3 regions of the Sporosarcina sp. FSL W7-1349 genome follow, and region 1 is predicted to be linked to each of the others. Evidence: riboswitches for the same ligand, from Rfam matches in the RefSeq annotation. Region 1 holds a riboswitch; each other region holds the start of a gene.

The links. Region 1 has a riboswitch for cobalamin ahead of MKY41_RS12220 (ribonucleoside-diphosphate reductase subunit alpha). Riboswitches for the same ligand answer to the same signal wherever they lie in the genome.
Region 2: linked by a shared signal. The riboswitch ahead of MKY41_RS15135 (methyltransferase domain-containing protein) and the one ahead of MKY41_RS12220 (ribonucleoside-diphosphate reductase subunit alpha) in region 1 are both predicted to bind cobalamin.
Region 3: linked by a shared signal. The riboswitch ahead of MKY41_RS04080 (MATE family efflux transporter) and the one ahead of MKY41_RS12220 (ribonucleoside-diphosphate reductase subunit alpha) in region 1 are both predicted to bind cobalamin.

What each region holds. Positions count from the first base shown of each region.
Region 1 is NZ_JBBOOK010000001.1:2,477,867-2,482,675, reverse strand. Features, by position in the region: gene MKY41_RS20775 (hypothetical protein) at 1-102, shown strand, start outside; partial or broken gene MKY41_RS12240 (transposase) at 1-38, shown strand, start outside; gene MKY41_RS12235 (uracil-DNA glycosylase) at 265-834, opposite strand; gene MKY41_RS12230 (hypothetical protein) at 874-1,107, opposite strand; gene MKY41_RS12225 (hypothetical protein) at 1,330-1,527, shown strand; cobalamin riboswitch at 1,658-1,839, shown strand; gene MKY41_RS12220 (ribonucleoside-diphosphate reductase subunit alpha) at 2,006-4,228, shown strand; gene MKY41_RS12215 (flavodoxin) at 4,213-4,665, shown strand; gene MKY41_RS12210 (ribonucleotide-diphosphate reductase subunit beta) at 4,611-4,809, shown strand, end outside.
Region 2 is NZ_JBBOOK010000002.1:254,391-259,199, reverse strand. Features, by position in the region: gene MKY41_RS15150 (FecCD family ABC transporter permease) at 1-332, shown strand, start outside; gene MKY41_RS15145 (ABC transporter ATP-binding protein) at 370-1,206, shown strand; gene MKY41_RS15140 (IDEAL domain-containing protein) at 1,861-2,004, shown strand; cobalamin riboswitch at 2,219-2,414, shown strand; gene MKY41_RS15135 (methyltransferase domain-containing protein) at 2,566-3,633, shown strand; gene MKY41_RS15130 (GNAT family N-acetyltransferase) at 3,709-4,164, opposite strand; gene MKY41_RS15125 (VOC family protein) at 4,420-4,809, shown strand.
Region 3 is NZ_JBBOOK010000001.1:815,162-819,970, reverse strand. Features, by position in the region: gene MKY41_RS04105 (sporulation protein) at 1-149, shown strand, start outside; gene MKY41_RS04100 (MarR family winged helix-turn-helix transcriptional regulator) at 228-632, shown strand; gene MKY41_RS04095 (MBL fold metallo-hydrolase) at 833-1,690, opposite strand; gene MKY41_RS04090 (helix-turn-helix transcriptional regulator) at 1,872-2,351, shown strand; gene MKY41_RS04085 (hypothetical protein) at 2,357-2,713, shown strand; cobalamin riboswitch at 2,841-3,040, shown strand; gene MKY41_RS04080 (MATE family efflux transporter) at 3,261-4,589, shown strand; gene nikB (nickel ABC transporter permease) at 4,573-4,809, shown strand, end outside.

The DNA of each region.
Region 1 (4,809 bases):
CGAGGGCTAAAAAAATTGTCCATGCAAGCGATGCTTACGTTTGCTGCTTTGAATCTTAAGAAGTTGGCCAGCTGGACGTGGAAAGCGCCAGCCACGGCGTAATAGAAAGAAAAATAGAAGAGTGGTAGGGCTCATTTCCCTAAAAAAACACTTAAAACAGGAAAAGGGTTGGAAATCAAATCGATTTCCAACCCTTTTGTCTACAGTCTGAAGGGATTGTCCAAGCGGGACAATCCCTTTTTCTCAAAATCCGCATCTGGAACTTCATTTCTCCAACTCTGCCGCCACAAACTTCAAATCCTCCGCCAACAATGGATATAAATTCGGCCGGCGTCTGGCGGCCAGCGGATGATAGGCGACGGCGGTCCGATAGCCCCGGACATCATGCCAGCTGCCTCGCAATTGTTTGACCTCCGCTTCGGGGTTTTGGAAAAATGACTGTACAGCAACATTCCCTAGACAAAGGACAAGCTCGGGTTGCTGTTCTTCCAACTGCCTTACCAAATGGCGGATGCAAATATGCCGCACCGTTTCTTTGTCATAGGCGCGAATCGGCTTTCGTTTCAGCACATACGTGACATAAAGGGAATCCTTCGATAAGCCCGCCTCAAAAGCGGCCTGCTGCAATGTTTGTCGCGTCCCGCAGACCATCGGCGTCCCTTCACGATCCTCCCGCGCGCCTGGATTATCGAGGACAATCATTATAGGAGCTTTGGGATTTCCCTCTCCCCAAATCATACGAGTTCCTTGTTCATAGAGCCCGCATTCCTTACAATTTTTCTCGGAAGGAGGCGTCGCGTCTTCGGGCCAAATTTCCGGGCAAAACGAATTCAACATTCTCACGCTCCTTGCGATGAAAACCGATTTTTTACATTATCGGACAAAATTCGAACCGAACTCCTGCATAATGCGGTCCACTTCTTCCACATGTTCCGGCTTCAAAAGTGCTTTCATGCGAGGCATGAAACTCGTTAAGTAAGCTTGATCGAAAGTGCGGTCCGCTTGCTTTTGAAAACTTTCCGCGAGCAAGTCCTCCGCTTCTCCGATTTTATCCTCTTGCACTCTTTCCAAAATAAAGGATTGAAATTTTTGCTGTCCTGCATTCATGCGATCTCCTCCTAAATTGTTCATTCCGTAAAATTATTTCACACATTATAAAAAATAGACAGATTTTCGATTGTCAGTTGTTTCATGGCGTTCCCGCTTCATTTCATTTTACTTTCTTTGGCAATTGAAAAGATGAGTGAATTTCTAGAAAAGGGACAGTATAGAGGTTGTAAGTGAATTTATGAATTCGCTTAACAATAACAAAAAATGGAGAGTGTTCAAATGAGGGACAACAACCAAGATCGTCAACGTCAAGATCGTCAAAATCGCAATAACAATAACCAAGATCGTAACCGGGAATTGGATAACTTGGAATTTGGTCAAGACTTCTTGGACGACATTCCACAGCGCAACGATAATAATCAAAACAACCGGGATAACCAAAACCGCAACCGAAACAATAATAACCGCAACCGTTAAGTGAGTATGAAATCCTGTATTGCCTTAGGGTGATACAGGATTTTATTTTTTATACGTAAATATTTTTACCTATTTACGTATCGTATACAACATGTTAGGGTGGAAGAGGTGTTAATACACAACATATAGTAGTATCTAACGATTGGATGGTACCAGATTTGGTTTAAAAGGGAATCCGGATGCAAACCGGAGCTGTCCCCGCAACTGTGGTCGCTGACGACCGCCTCGATAACCACTGCAGCAAAGGCTGTGGGAAGGGAGGCTGGAAGGATGAAGCGCAAGCCAGTATACCTGCCGCCTATCGTCTGCGACACTTTCTTCGGGGGTTGAGAGGTGGGGGCAAGCGGCTTTTTGCTAATGACTTTTTAGGCGAAATGTGTATCGTTTGTTTCTACATAAAATCCTGAGCGATGGCTCCTACCGGAAGAGGTGGAGGCCATCGCTTTTTTGATTTATTTTTATAAAGGAGAGGAATAGGATGACAAGATTAATTGAAAAAAGTACCGTTCCCACAGTGATGAATGAACTGCAAAATGAATTTGGCACCGACGCTATTGAACCCTTGGCCCTTGCCAGTAAGAGATGGCAACGGCAACACCCGGCCGGGGATGAATCCGAGTGGACAAAAGCGATGATTTTAGAGGCGCTTAGTTTACTCGACGAAGCTGCCCCGTATTGGACGTACGTGGCGGCCCGCCTTTATTTGAAAGAAGCGTACAGGCAACAGAAAGAATTGCGCGGTGTCGACGTATACTCTAATTTTGCCGAACATGTAGCCCGCTTGGTGCGGCAAGGTTTGTACACGGCCGACCTTCTCGAGAATTACGATCCGAATGACTTAGCGGCAATCGGCAAGCTGATTGAGCCAGAACGGGATAAACTGTTTACCTACATAGGATTGAAAACGTTGATGGATCGGTATATAGCAGTGGATTTCGACAAACAACCTGTCGAGCTTCCTCAAGAGCGATGGCTCATCATCGCGATGACATTAATGCAGAATGAAACGGTCGATCGCTTGGAGAAAGTGGCTGAAGCCTATTGGGCGATGAGCGAATTGTACATGACCGTAGCGACGCCGACGTTAGCGAATGCCGGCAAACCGAATGGACAACTATCCAGCTGCTTCATCGATACCGTGGATGATTCCTTGCAAGGAATTTATGATAGCAATACTGACATAGCTAATTTATCCAAATATGGGGGCGGCATTGGCGTCTATATGGGGAAAGTTCGGGCTCGCGGCTCGTCTATCCGGGGATTCAAGGGAGCATCGAGCGGTGTACTGCCGTGGATCAAACAATTGAATAATACGGCTGTCAGCGTGGATCAATTAGGGCAGCGCCAAGGGGCTATTGCTGTATATCTTGATGTATGGCACCAAGATATAGTGACGTTCCTTGACTTGAAGCTGAATAACGGAGACGAGCGGTTGCGAGCCCATGACATTTTTACAGGGGTTTGTTTGCCGGATCTGTTCATGGAGCAGGTCGAAAAGCGGGGAGAGTGGTATTTGTTCGATCCGCATGAAGTTCGCACGGTGATGGGGTATTCCTTGGAGGATTTTTATGATGAAACGAAAGGTGCTGGGTCGTTTCGTGATAAGTACGAGGAATGTGTAAATCACCCGAAATTAACGAAAGAAACCATACCGGCAATTGAAATTATGAAACGCATTATGCGCAGTCAGCTCGAAACGGGGACGCCTTTCATGTTTTATCGTGACGAGGTAAACCGCACGAATCCAAATCGGCATGAGGGGATGATCTATTCCTCTAATCTTTGTTCGGAAATCATGCAAAATATGAGTCCGACAAAGTTTGAATCAGTTGCATTGGAAGATGATCTTGTCGTCACCCGATCAAAACCAGGTGATTTTGTTGTTTGTAATTTATCTTCCATTAACCTTGGAAAGGCAATCCCAGCAAACGTGTTGGACCGTTTGATCCGCATTCAAGTCCGCATGCTAGACAATGTCATTGATTTGAATGAAATTCCAGTCGTTCAAGCGCAGCGGACCAATGCACGCTATCGCGGAATCGGTCTTGGTACATTTGGCTGGCACCACCTATTGGCATTGGAAAACATCCAGTGGGAATCGGAGGAAGCTGTTGAGTACGCTGACCGTCTTTATGAAAAGATTGCGTATGCGACGATTCAAGCATCAATGGAACTGGCAAGAGAAAAAGGAGCTTATCCACTATTTAGAGGTTCGGATTGGCAATCAGGCGATTATTTTGTGAAGCGCGGCTATGATTCAAGCGCTTGGCGGGAGCTGCGAATTGAGGTGGCGGCATATGGCGTGCGAAACGGCTACTTAATGGCCGTAGCGCCGAACAGTTCGACATCAGTGATTGCTGGCTCCACGGCATCAATCGATCCGGTCTTTAAACCGTTCTATCATGAGGAAAAGAAGGATTATAAGTTGCCGGTCATCGCGCCGGACCTCAATCATCATACGTATGATGTATACCGCCGTTCCGCTTATATTGTAGATCAGCGGTGGTCCATTAAACAAAATGCGGCCCGGCAGCGCCATATTGACCAGTCGATTTCGTTTAATCTCTATGTGCCGAATAATATACGCGCATCGGTGTTGCTTGGCCTCCATCTCCAAGCATGGCAATCCGGTATGAAAACGACCTATTACACCCGTTCCACCGCATCGGATATTGAGGAGTGCGAATGGTGTCATTCTTGATCGCCTATGCGTCTTGGAGCGGCAATACCGAAGAAGTAGCGGAACTGATTGAGGAGACGCTTCACCAGGAAGGGATGAATGTCACCAAACATCGGATCGGGGGAGGGGGACCCATTCCGAATCCTGGCGAGTATGATGCCATGCTCATCGGTTCCTTTACGTGGGACCAAGGGGCAACCCCGGACGAGGTGAAAGACTTCGTTGCGGATATCGGCTATAAGCCGGAGCCTGTCTATGTATTCGGGACAGGGGACACGCAGTTTGGGGGAGATTTGTTATTTTGCAATGCGGCAGTGAAATTGGCGCGTTTTTATCAATCGGCCGTTGCACCGTTGAGGATTGAACAAAGCCCTAGAGGCGTACAGGAAAGCAAAGTGATGGAATGGTCGAAAGGAGTTTTGGAACATTGGAGACACTTACACGAGTTAAAGTGCTGAATCCGGCACATCCCAATAAATCAACCGCAATCTTTGGAGGAAAAGCAAGCGGCATCTTGAATTGGAACGACCTCGCTTATCCGCATTTTTACACAATGCGTCAACGGATCCGTTCCTTGTTTTGGACAGCAAATGAAGTGGATA
Region 2 (4,809 bases), on a different contig from region 1:
GGGATGCAGCCAAGTCCCACGGTGTCCATTTTGAACGGACCCAATTGGCAGTGATTTTGATCGCGGTAGCTTTAACAGCAACTGCGACAGCCATCATGGGACCGGTGACGTTTGTTGCATTAGTTGCTCCACAAATTGCACTGCGTCTTGCAAATACGGCTGAAAGCTTAGCTCCAACGGCCGCTGTCGGTGCATTTGTATTATTAAGCGCTGATATTCTGGCACAGCGGATGATTCCCGGAATGATTTTGCCTGTAGGCGTGCTGACTTTATCGTTGGGTGGTATGTACTTAGTGTGGTTATTGTTCCGTCAAGCACGTTCCATCGTGTGAATTGATCTTATATTCTTGAAAGAGGTTGTAATTGCTTATGGGTAGACCAAAAACAGATAGACAAGGACAGACGACTTTACATGTGCATTCGCGTCTCGGAGTTGAAAATATCACCGCTCAATACGATCAAAGAGTGATCTTCGAAAAACTCTCAATTGAAATACCGGACAAATCCTTTACAGTCATTATCGGACCGAATGCGTGTGGAAAATCCACCCTGTTACGTACCCTTTCCAATCTGATCAAACCTTCAGCTGGTCATGTACTTTTGGATGGTAAAGAGATAAGTTCATATAAATCAAAAGAGGTAGCAAAAAAGCTTGGGCTGTTGCCACAATCATCTATTGCTCCTGATGGAATCACTGTTGCGAATTTAGTGGCACATGGACGTTATCCCTATCAAAATCTTATTCAGCAATGGACGGAGGCAGATGAACACGCCGTATTAACAGCGATGGAGCTGACCAATACATTAGATATTGCCAATCGCTATGTCGATGAGCTTTCCGGAGGGCAGCGACAGCGAGTCTGGGTGGCGATGGTGCTTGCCCAGCAAACGCCATTGCTTTTGCTGGACGAGCCGACCACTTACTTGGATATCTCCCACCAAATTGAACTGCTCGAATTATTTACAGATCTCAACGAACAGGGAAATACGTTAGTAGCTGTGCTTCATGATTTAAATCATGCTGCACGCTATGCCACTCATCTGATTGCTATGAAAGCGGGCAAGGTGATTGCTCAAGGCAACCCATCCGACATTGTTACGGAAGAACTTGTCGAGGAAGTGTTCGGACTGAAATGCAAAGTCATTCAAGATCCGATAACCGATACGCCGCTAATTGTCCCCCTTGGTCGTGACCGCTCTAAGTAGTCGGAAAAATACTTGAGTTGCCCAATCCCTCTTAACCAACAGGGCAGTACTATTTCCTCTTTCCCAATTCGAACATTCATTCCATTAGTACATGAAATAAAGGAACCAGCTGATACCTTTATTTCATGTACTCTCCGCAAATATGTTAACCCGTAATAATTCTTATCAACCTATCATTCAACGCCAATTCACTTGACTCTAATAGTTTATTTCATTTAAACTAAACATAATTGAAAATGATTCTCATTATCATTAATTTATTTTGGATATGTATAACTTTTACTGGAATTAAAAGCGTTTAATTATTAAATGCAAAATCAATGTGCCATCAAAAGGTATGAGCAGAATTTCAAAAACAGAGCTCGATGCTTATGAATAGGAGGGAATGCCTGTGATTCAGTATTTCATTGCTAACGAAACATTTACTCATCATATGGACTGTTTTTGTCCAGACAAAAGACATGTAACTATGGTAACAATTCATAAATGGGATATCATCGAAGCATTTAAGGTTTTACCTATGAAAATAAGTGGTATGTTCTAGCTACGATTTATAATCGAGGGCGTTTATATATCGCTCTTGCAGATTTGGAACAATACTCTAAGCAAGGAAAGCTAGTACCAGATTATGACTTGGATTTGAAGATAAACTTTTTGGAATTTCAAATAGACAAGTCGTTGGAAATTAGAGACAAAGAACTGTTTTTACAGTACACCAAAGAATTAAAAGAGGTGCATGTCCTTAAAATGAAGATGGAGAATTTCTACGAAAATAAAGAAGTCATGAATTATCGATGATACGTATTAGAATTTTTTAAGGCATTTCACCTAGTTTGTCCCAGAGTCAAAGCGAGAAGAATGTTACGACAAGTGCGGACCGAAACTAAAATGGTTTGCAGAATAAAAGCTAGCACCTAGTAGAAGATAGGTGGCTATCGTCGCGAGGAATCGCTGTTAAATTGTCTTAGTGACTGTCACCGCATTCAGAATATGGTACGATGATGAGGGAAAAGTGAATATTTCTTAAATAGGTGCCGTCCTTGTAGATTGGAAGGACGGCTTAAAAGGGAAGTTTGGTGAAATTCCAACACGGTTCCCGCCACTGTAAATTCCGAGCAATTTGCATAACGCCACTGCTGTATGAAAGCGGGAAGGCGCAAGTTGTGTAGAAGATAAGTCAGGAGACCTGCCTATTTACGGACACAGATGAACCTACGGGAGATAGGAAAGTGTTTACGGAAAGAATGGTCATATTTTTATAAAGACATATACTTTTTTCTGATAAGCATGTACCCCTCAATAGGTGTGCGTGCTTTTTTATATTAGAAAATATGAAATCAGTCAAAAGGAGGACTTTGAATGTCGGTAACCAATTGCCAAGTGTGTGGGTTTATCTACAGTGAATGGTTTGGGGATACGAGAAATGGAGTGCCTAAAGGGACATCCTTACACGAACTGGCTGGCAGCTTGTGCAACCGCTGCGGGATGCAGGGGGAGAGGCATGTGAAAGAGTTGAGCGCCATCTATGAAAGCATGGAAGCGGATTATTATGATCAATTTGCAGGGAAGTCGGGGATTTCTTTTTATACAGATTTACTAGAGCGTGATGAATTGGCTCAACATGTGCTGGAGGTTGGGGTGGGCACAGGACGCATCGCAATTGAGATCAGCCGAAAGGGCATACCGGTGACAGGTATTGATAATAGCGGGGACATGTTAAAGTTCGCGAAGAAAAAAGCGAAGGCTTTATTTAGAAATCGCCCTTCTTTACTTGATGTCGTTGAAATGGATGCTTTGCAGCTGGATCTCCCCAAAACCTTTTCACATATTCTCTTGCCTGACGGATTCCTCCAGCATTTTACAGCAATAAGCGAACAGGTGACACTGCTTCAGAAAGTACATAGCCATTTGAAAAAAGATGGTATTTTGGCGGTTGACATCATCTTACCGCCAGTGGGCCGGGAGTGGACTTTCAGCCATCGGAAGAAATTGATGAATCGCCAAGAAATCTCTTTGGATATCCGGAGAGGGACTTCTTTGACCCGGCAAGTTTACTACTATGAAGCGACATTTGAAAAATTCGTCAACCGGAACAGCGAGGGCAGGTATCGCGTGGATCGCGAGTTGAGTCTCATGCTTCCGAAAGAAGCAGGGCTTTTGTTGGAGAGTCAAGGCTTTACCGTGGTGGAGATGGTGAACAACTATCAATCGCATAAGCTGCAGGGCTGGGCATCGTCTTATTTAGAGTATTGCGTTGTTACTCCTTCCTTAACGAAAGAGGAAAGTTTACAGGAAACCATCCAGGATGGACTCCAACCGTTTCAAGAAAACGTTTGGCAGAATGGAGGGTATCCATTGGGAGGAGTCATGCAAGAACGGCATGCGGGCGACGTCGAGTATTGGACAATCATTGCGAGAAAAGCATGACACGTTTGCTGGTCATGCCTTCCATTGTAAAAACACCAGCTCCATAACCGGGTCCTCCTGATAAAGGGGTCCACTTTACTCAACCTCTTCAAACTTTGTAATTAATTCCTTCAGCATTAAAACATGCGGGATTCCGGCTTCCATAAATACAGTAGATGAAGTAAGATAGCCCAGTTTATGATAAAAGCCCTCGGCCTGCGTCTGCCCATGTAATTTAACGCGGGCCAATCCCTTTTGTGCTGCGATTTTTTCCAACGCTTCGATAATTCCTTTTCCAATCCCGAATTTACGATAATGCTCTAAAATGCAAATCCTTTCTAGTTTTCCATAGCCATCCATCACTCGTAATCTTCCCGTTCCAACAGGTTTTCCATCGTAATAGACTAATATGTGTTCACATGGTCCATTCAATGTATCAAAACTGTCAAATTCCTCTTCTAGCGGAACGCCCTGTTCGTGAACAAATACTTCTTTCCTGATCGCAAAGGCTTTTTGTAAATTCTCTTCAGTTGTAATTACTTTTGATTGCATCATTCTTCAGTCCTTTTTGGAATTAATTTTAGACAATCGATAATGAATGTTCTACATTTATAAGTATATATATCTTTTTTATTGCATGTGCAAAATTTTAGGGAGTTCCTTATAAAGAAAAAGGAAAATATCCCACCGAGAAGGAAAGAATAATCGTATCAAAAAAACTTCTGACAAGTGTATGGGGCTTACTGCTGAGGGCCAGATTGTTAGCAGAGTACCATGCGTCCAAATCGCAAAGGAGACAAACACAGTATGAAAATCATTGTTACGAGTATATTTGTACAAGATCAAGGAAAGGCATTGGAGTTTTATACAGAAAAGTTGGGGTTTGTAAAAAAGCATGACGTTCCCGCCGGTGAATTCCGATGGATTACCCTTGTTTCCCCCGACGATGCAGATGGGACCGAGCTTTTACTCGAACCGAATAACCATCCTGCCGCAAAGGAGTATCAACAGAAAATATTTGCCGATGGTATTCCAGCAACCATGTTTAGCGTTCCAGATATTCACAAAGAGTACAAGCGATTATTGGAATGCGGCGTGCAGTTCACTATGGAACCGACGCAAATGGGCGAAGTCACACTAGCGGTCTTCGACGATACATGCGGCAACCTGATTCAGATTGTGCAGCAGACGAAATAA
Region 3 (4,809 bases), 1.7 Mb from region 1:
AGTCGAAAGAGACTGATATGATTCCATTTGAAATCGTCCCGGATGAACGATGGGAGACGGAGGAAAACGAATCGCTCATTTTACGGACGACCGTTTTTATTAAAAATGCGATAGATGTGCATGACGAAGACCGGATTACATATGGCTGAAGCCAAAGCGACCCTTTTTGATGGGGCGCTTTTTGATGTGCGTAATAATATTATGTAAACTGATAGGGGTTGGAGTGAGTGCTGGAATTCTATTTTTCGTTTTCCCGGTTCATCAAACAGGCGTATGAAGACTTTCCCGAACCAGTATCCATGCCTCAAATAGCCATCCTGTTTGCATTGGAGGGGCGCGATGATTTGACGATGCAGAAAGTGGCCCGGCATGTTGTGATGGATATCACCACTTTCTCCCGGCAGGTACAGTCTCTGGAGAAGAAAGGATACGTCGAGCGAGTTCCATCCGAACAGGATAGGCGATATTATTTCTTAGGATTGACTGTGGAAGGTGAGAGGGTGGTCGGGGAAATGGACCGATTGTTCGCCTCGCGGTTTGATCAATTATTCAGTGGTATGAACGAGTTTGAGATGGAGACGATCAAGCGATCTATCCAAGTCTTGTCTGCGAAGCTGGACTCTGACCAATAGTTGTACTTCGCAACTATCTAACGATCGATGTATTTGCTTATTGCAAGTAATTGTTTTAATGGTTGTGCTTTGCAACTATTAGGTCGGACAGGAAGTTGCGAATTGCAAGTACCGGAGTCAGAGAATCCTTTTTATCCGGGTATCCCTCTGTAAAATTAATAAACCCCCTTATCGAATGATAAGAAGGCTTAATAGTCGATTTACTGAGCGGGTTTATCGCCATCGACAAACTTTCCATAGACGGGCACTGCCATTTCTGCGAAGTTGTCCGCAAGCTTCGTCAAGTTCTCTTCCAGCCATTCGCCTGAGACCGGTACGCCATGTCCGGTGACGGCCACTTTCGGATGAAGTGCTTGCATCGCTTTCACGGATTGTTCGGCGGCAGTCCAGTCTGGTGTCAAATAACGGGGAGGTCCGGACATCTCGCGTTCCTGCGTGAGGACTTTATACAAGGCGTCTTGACGGACGGTGACAAACACATCGCCCGCTATTAACGCCCCATCAGACTCGCGATAGAAGGTGACATGTCCTGCCGAGTGACCCGGGGTATGAATCCACTTCCATCCAGGCATAGAAGGGACGGAATTGTCGGCAGGCAGCGGATTCGCTCGATCTCCGATATCAATCGCCTCAATTGGAAACATGGCGGACATTTTTGCCACCATGCCGCCTTCCACCATGAAGTCGGGGTCGGGATAATCTTGTTGCCCGGTGATGTACGGAATTTCCAAAGGATGAGCGTATACCGGGACGGGCCATTCCTCAAGGACATTAATCAATCCGCCGATATGGTCAAAATGGGCATGGGTCAAAACGATCGCTTGCGGCGGATTGCCAGCTCCAAATCTTTTTTCGGCTTCCTCTATAATATTTTTACCGGATGTGGGCATCCCCGCGTCGATCAGGACCCACTTTTCTCCCTCTCCTTGCTTTCCATAAAAAACGACATTGACGATTTGGTCCGTGTAACAATAGATGTCCGGTATTACTTCCACACCGACGCCACTGTTGACGGATGTGACCGGCTGGTATCTGTCGCTTGATGAACTTCTCTCCACGAATAGTACCTCCTTTAGGATGATTACAATAGTTTGGATCGTGCAAGAAAAAATATACAGTTTCACTGCTTGCATTCCCCGGGGACAGTCACCTAAACAATTTAAACACAATTCTGAATTGTTTGGGTGCCTGGCACTCTCGGTTTTTATGGTGTATAATTACACTAAAGGGGTGATTATGATTATAAAAGAAGAAATTATACATATTGTTTCGGAGCAAATGAAGTTGATTCGGACTGAGCAGGGGCATACCCAACAGCGGATGGCGGATTTACTTGGCATCTCTAAGAAAACGTTGCTGCAAATTGAAAAGGGGCGGGTGCAGGCTGGATGGACGGTAGTTTTGGCAGTTTGCGGTCTATTCCGTGAAAGTGTTTCGTTGCAGTCCGCTCTTGGCGAGGATCCGCTCGAGACGGTGGAACTGGTGTTGTACGAACGGATCCGCCCGGCAGGAAGGAAGACGATGGGCGGACGCATATGGTGGCGGGACATAGAAAATTGGAAGGACTACCGACTGCAGCAAAATGTGGTCAGTCAGCATTACCGCATTATAGATCCGGATGATTACCGCATTTTCAGCACTTTTGATTGGGAAGAAGTCAAAAAGGAAATGAAACGGACTATGGACTCATCCGAAGATCTGCAACGGAAATGGATGTGACTCACATGAAAAACTACGGTTGGTCAATACTTTTCCTGATTTTATATAGTTTCCCTTATGGGTATCTAGCGATGTATGTGGATTTTGCCTATTGGTCCATGTTCGGTTATGTGCCGCTATTGGTCGTGCCCGCTGTCCTAGCTTACAAAAATAAGCAGAGGTTTTCTATCGTTGTCTGGATGGTCGGAAATGTCTTTTCCTATTTGATATCCCGCTATTTGACGTTGCAAATGACTGGGATCGGGAATTGGGATGGCTATTTCAAACCGTTCTATCCGGTTCAACTGCTCCTCGTTATTAGTGTGCTTAATTTAATTCTTCAATCCATTGCCCTGTATGTCCGAAAAAGAAAAAAATCCTAAGTGCCTGTCAGCAAATGAAGCCCTATGCAGGAAGATGTAGACAATTGTGTTTTTTTATAGTATATTGAAATCAATTATGGCCTTGCTATACGCGTTCAGTTACTGAATTGCAAATAGGCATTACAATTACATACTAATTTAAATAGGTGCTTTATGTGTAGTTTCTATACATATAGCTTAAAAGGGAAGTTCGGTGAAAATCCGACACGGTACCCGCCACTGTAATTCGGAGCGACCTGCAAGATGTCACTGCTTTATTTTTAAAGCGGGAAGACGCGGAGAGCATCGAGGATAAGTCAGGAGACCTGCCTGTTTAAAGAACACAAATAAACCCCCGGGAATAGAGGAGAGTGTGTTTACGAAAAGTCATTTCTGTTAGCTGAAGACAGATTATCTCATTTTTGTGAGCATTTGAACCTATTTGGTTTAAATGCTCTTTTTTAATGGTCACATTTCCGCCTATTGCAAGAAAGGGTGATGAAATCACTTCGATTTCCTCGAAGAAGAACATGAATCACTGCTCAATATGTACGTCTGCGAGGTGTCTATGAAATATAAAGAATACTTAGCACTGGCTATCCCTTTTGTCATTTCGACCGTCACTCAGCCTCTATTAGGGGCGGTCGATACGGCGGTCGTAGGGAGGCTTGGCAATGCCTCTTATATCGGTGGAGTAGCCATCGGTGCCGTGATTTTCAATACATTATATTGGTTATTCGGATTTTTGCGGGTGAGTACATCCGGATTTTCTGCGCAGTCCTTAGGAAGCGGGCATGAGCAAGATCGTTATTATGCTTTTGTCCGGCCGTTTGTGACCGCATTGATAATGAGTCTTATTTTCATTGCTTGTCAAACCTTGATTCAAAACATCGCATTATCAATTTATCGGCCGGAGCCCGAGGTAACGGAGCATGCCGTCACTTATTTCAAAATACTCATATGGGGAGCTCCATTTGTGCTGCTCGGCTATGTCAATTTGGGCTGGTTAATGGGGCGGAAACACGTGAAAGAAACCCTTTTTTTGCAGATCTCTATGAACGTCCTGAATATCATTTTAGACTTGGTGTTGGTTTTTGCGTTTGAAATGGGAGTTGCCGGAGTCGCCTATGCTACCCTGATTTCTCAGTTTTATGGATTTGTATTAGGAACCTTTTTAATATGTAGCAAATTAAACGTAAACACCCTACTTGGTCTGAAACATAACATATTCGATCCGGGAACTTTCAAAAAAATGATTGGGGTCAATACCGATCTGTTTATTAGAACGGTTTGCCTGTTAGTCATGACTAATATGTTTGTTGCGAAAGGAGCGGAATTAGGCACCGTTGTCCTAGCTGCGAATGCCGTGTTATTCCAATTACACTATATCATCTGCTATATGTATGACGGGATTGCGAATGCCTCTAGCGTATTTGCGGGGAAAAGTGCCGGGGAGAAAAATCTACAAGAATATAAGGAAATGCTTTCTATATCGAATGTTTGTACTGCCGTATTAAGCATCGTATTATCGGTCGTCCTCATCCTATTCAAGGATCCTATTATCGCCGCTTTTACGAGTATTGAAAGCGTGATCGCCATGAGCCATGAATTTTTTATATGGCTGATTGTGCTGCCTTTTGTCATTGGCGTTGGGCTTGTCTATTTCGGGGTTTTCACTGGATGTACGTTTACAGGTCCCATCAGGGATTCAATGATTTTATCTTTACTTCTTTTTCTCATAGCTTATTACACCTTAATACCGCAATACCAAAATCATGGGTTGTGGCTGGCATTTATCTTATTTAGCTTGGGCAGAAGTGTCTTTCTATTTCTTTATCGAAAAAAATTAATGAATAGGGTCTTTCCCCAGGAAACTGGGAATGAAAAATGGACGTGATGCTATGAAATTGTATGTGTTCAAAAGGTTCCTCCAACTCTTTCTGGTAATGCTTTTGGCATCTTTTATCACTTTTGGGCTGTCGCATTTAACCCCGAGTGATCCGGCAGAAATGATGTTGACTTCGCATGATGTGATACCTACTACAGAGTTGCTTGAGAAAACAAGAGAAGAAATGGGGTTAAACGATCCGTTTATCGTGCAATATGGAAACTGGCTC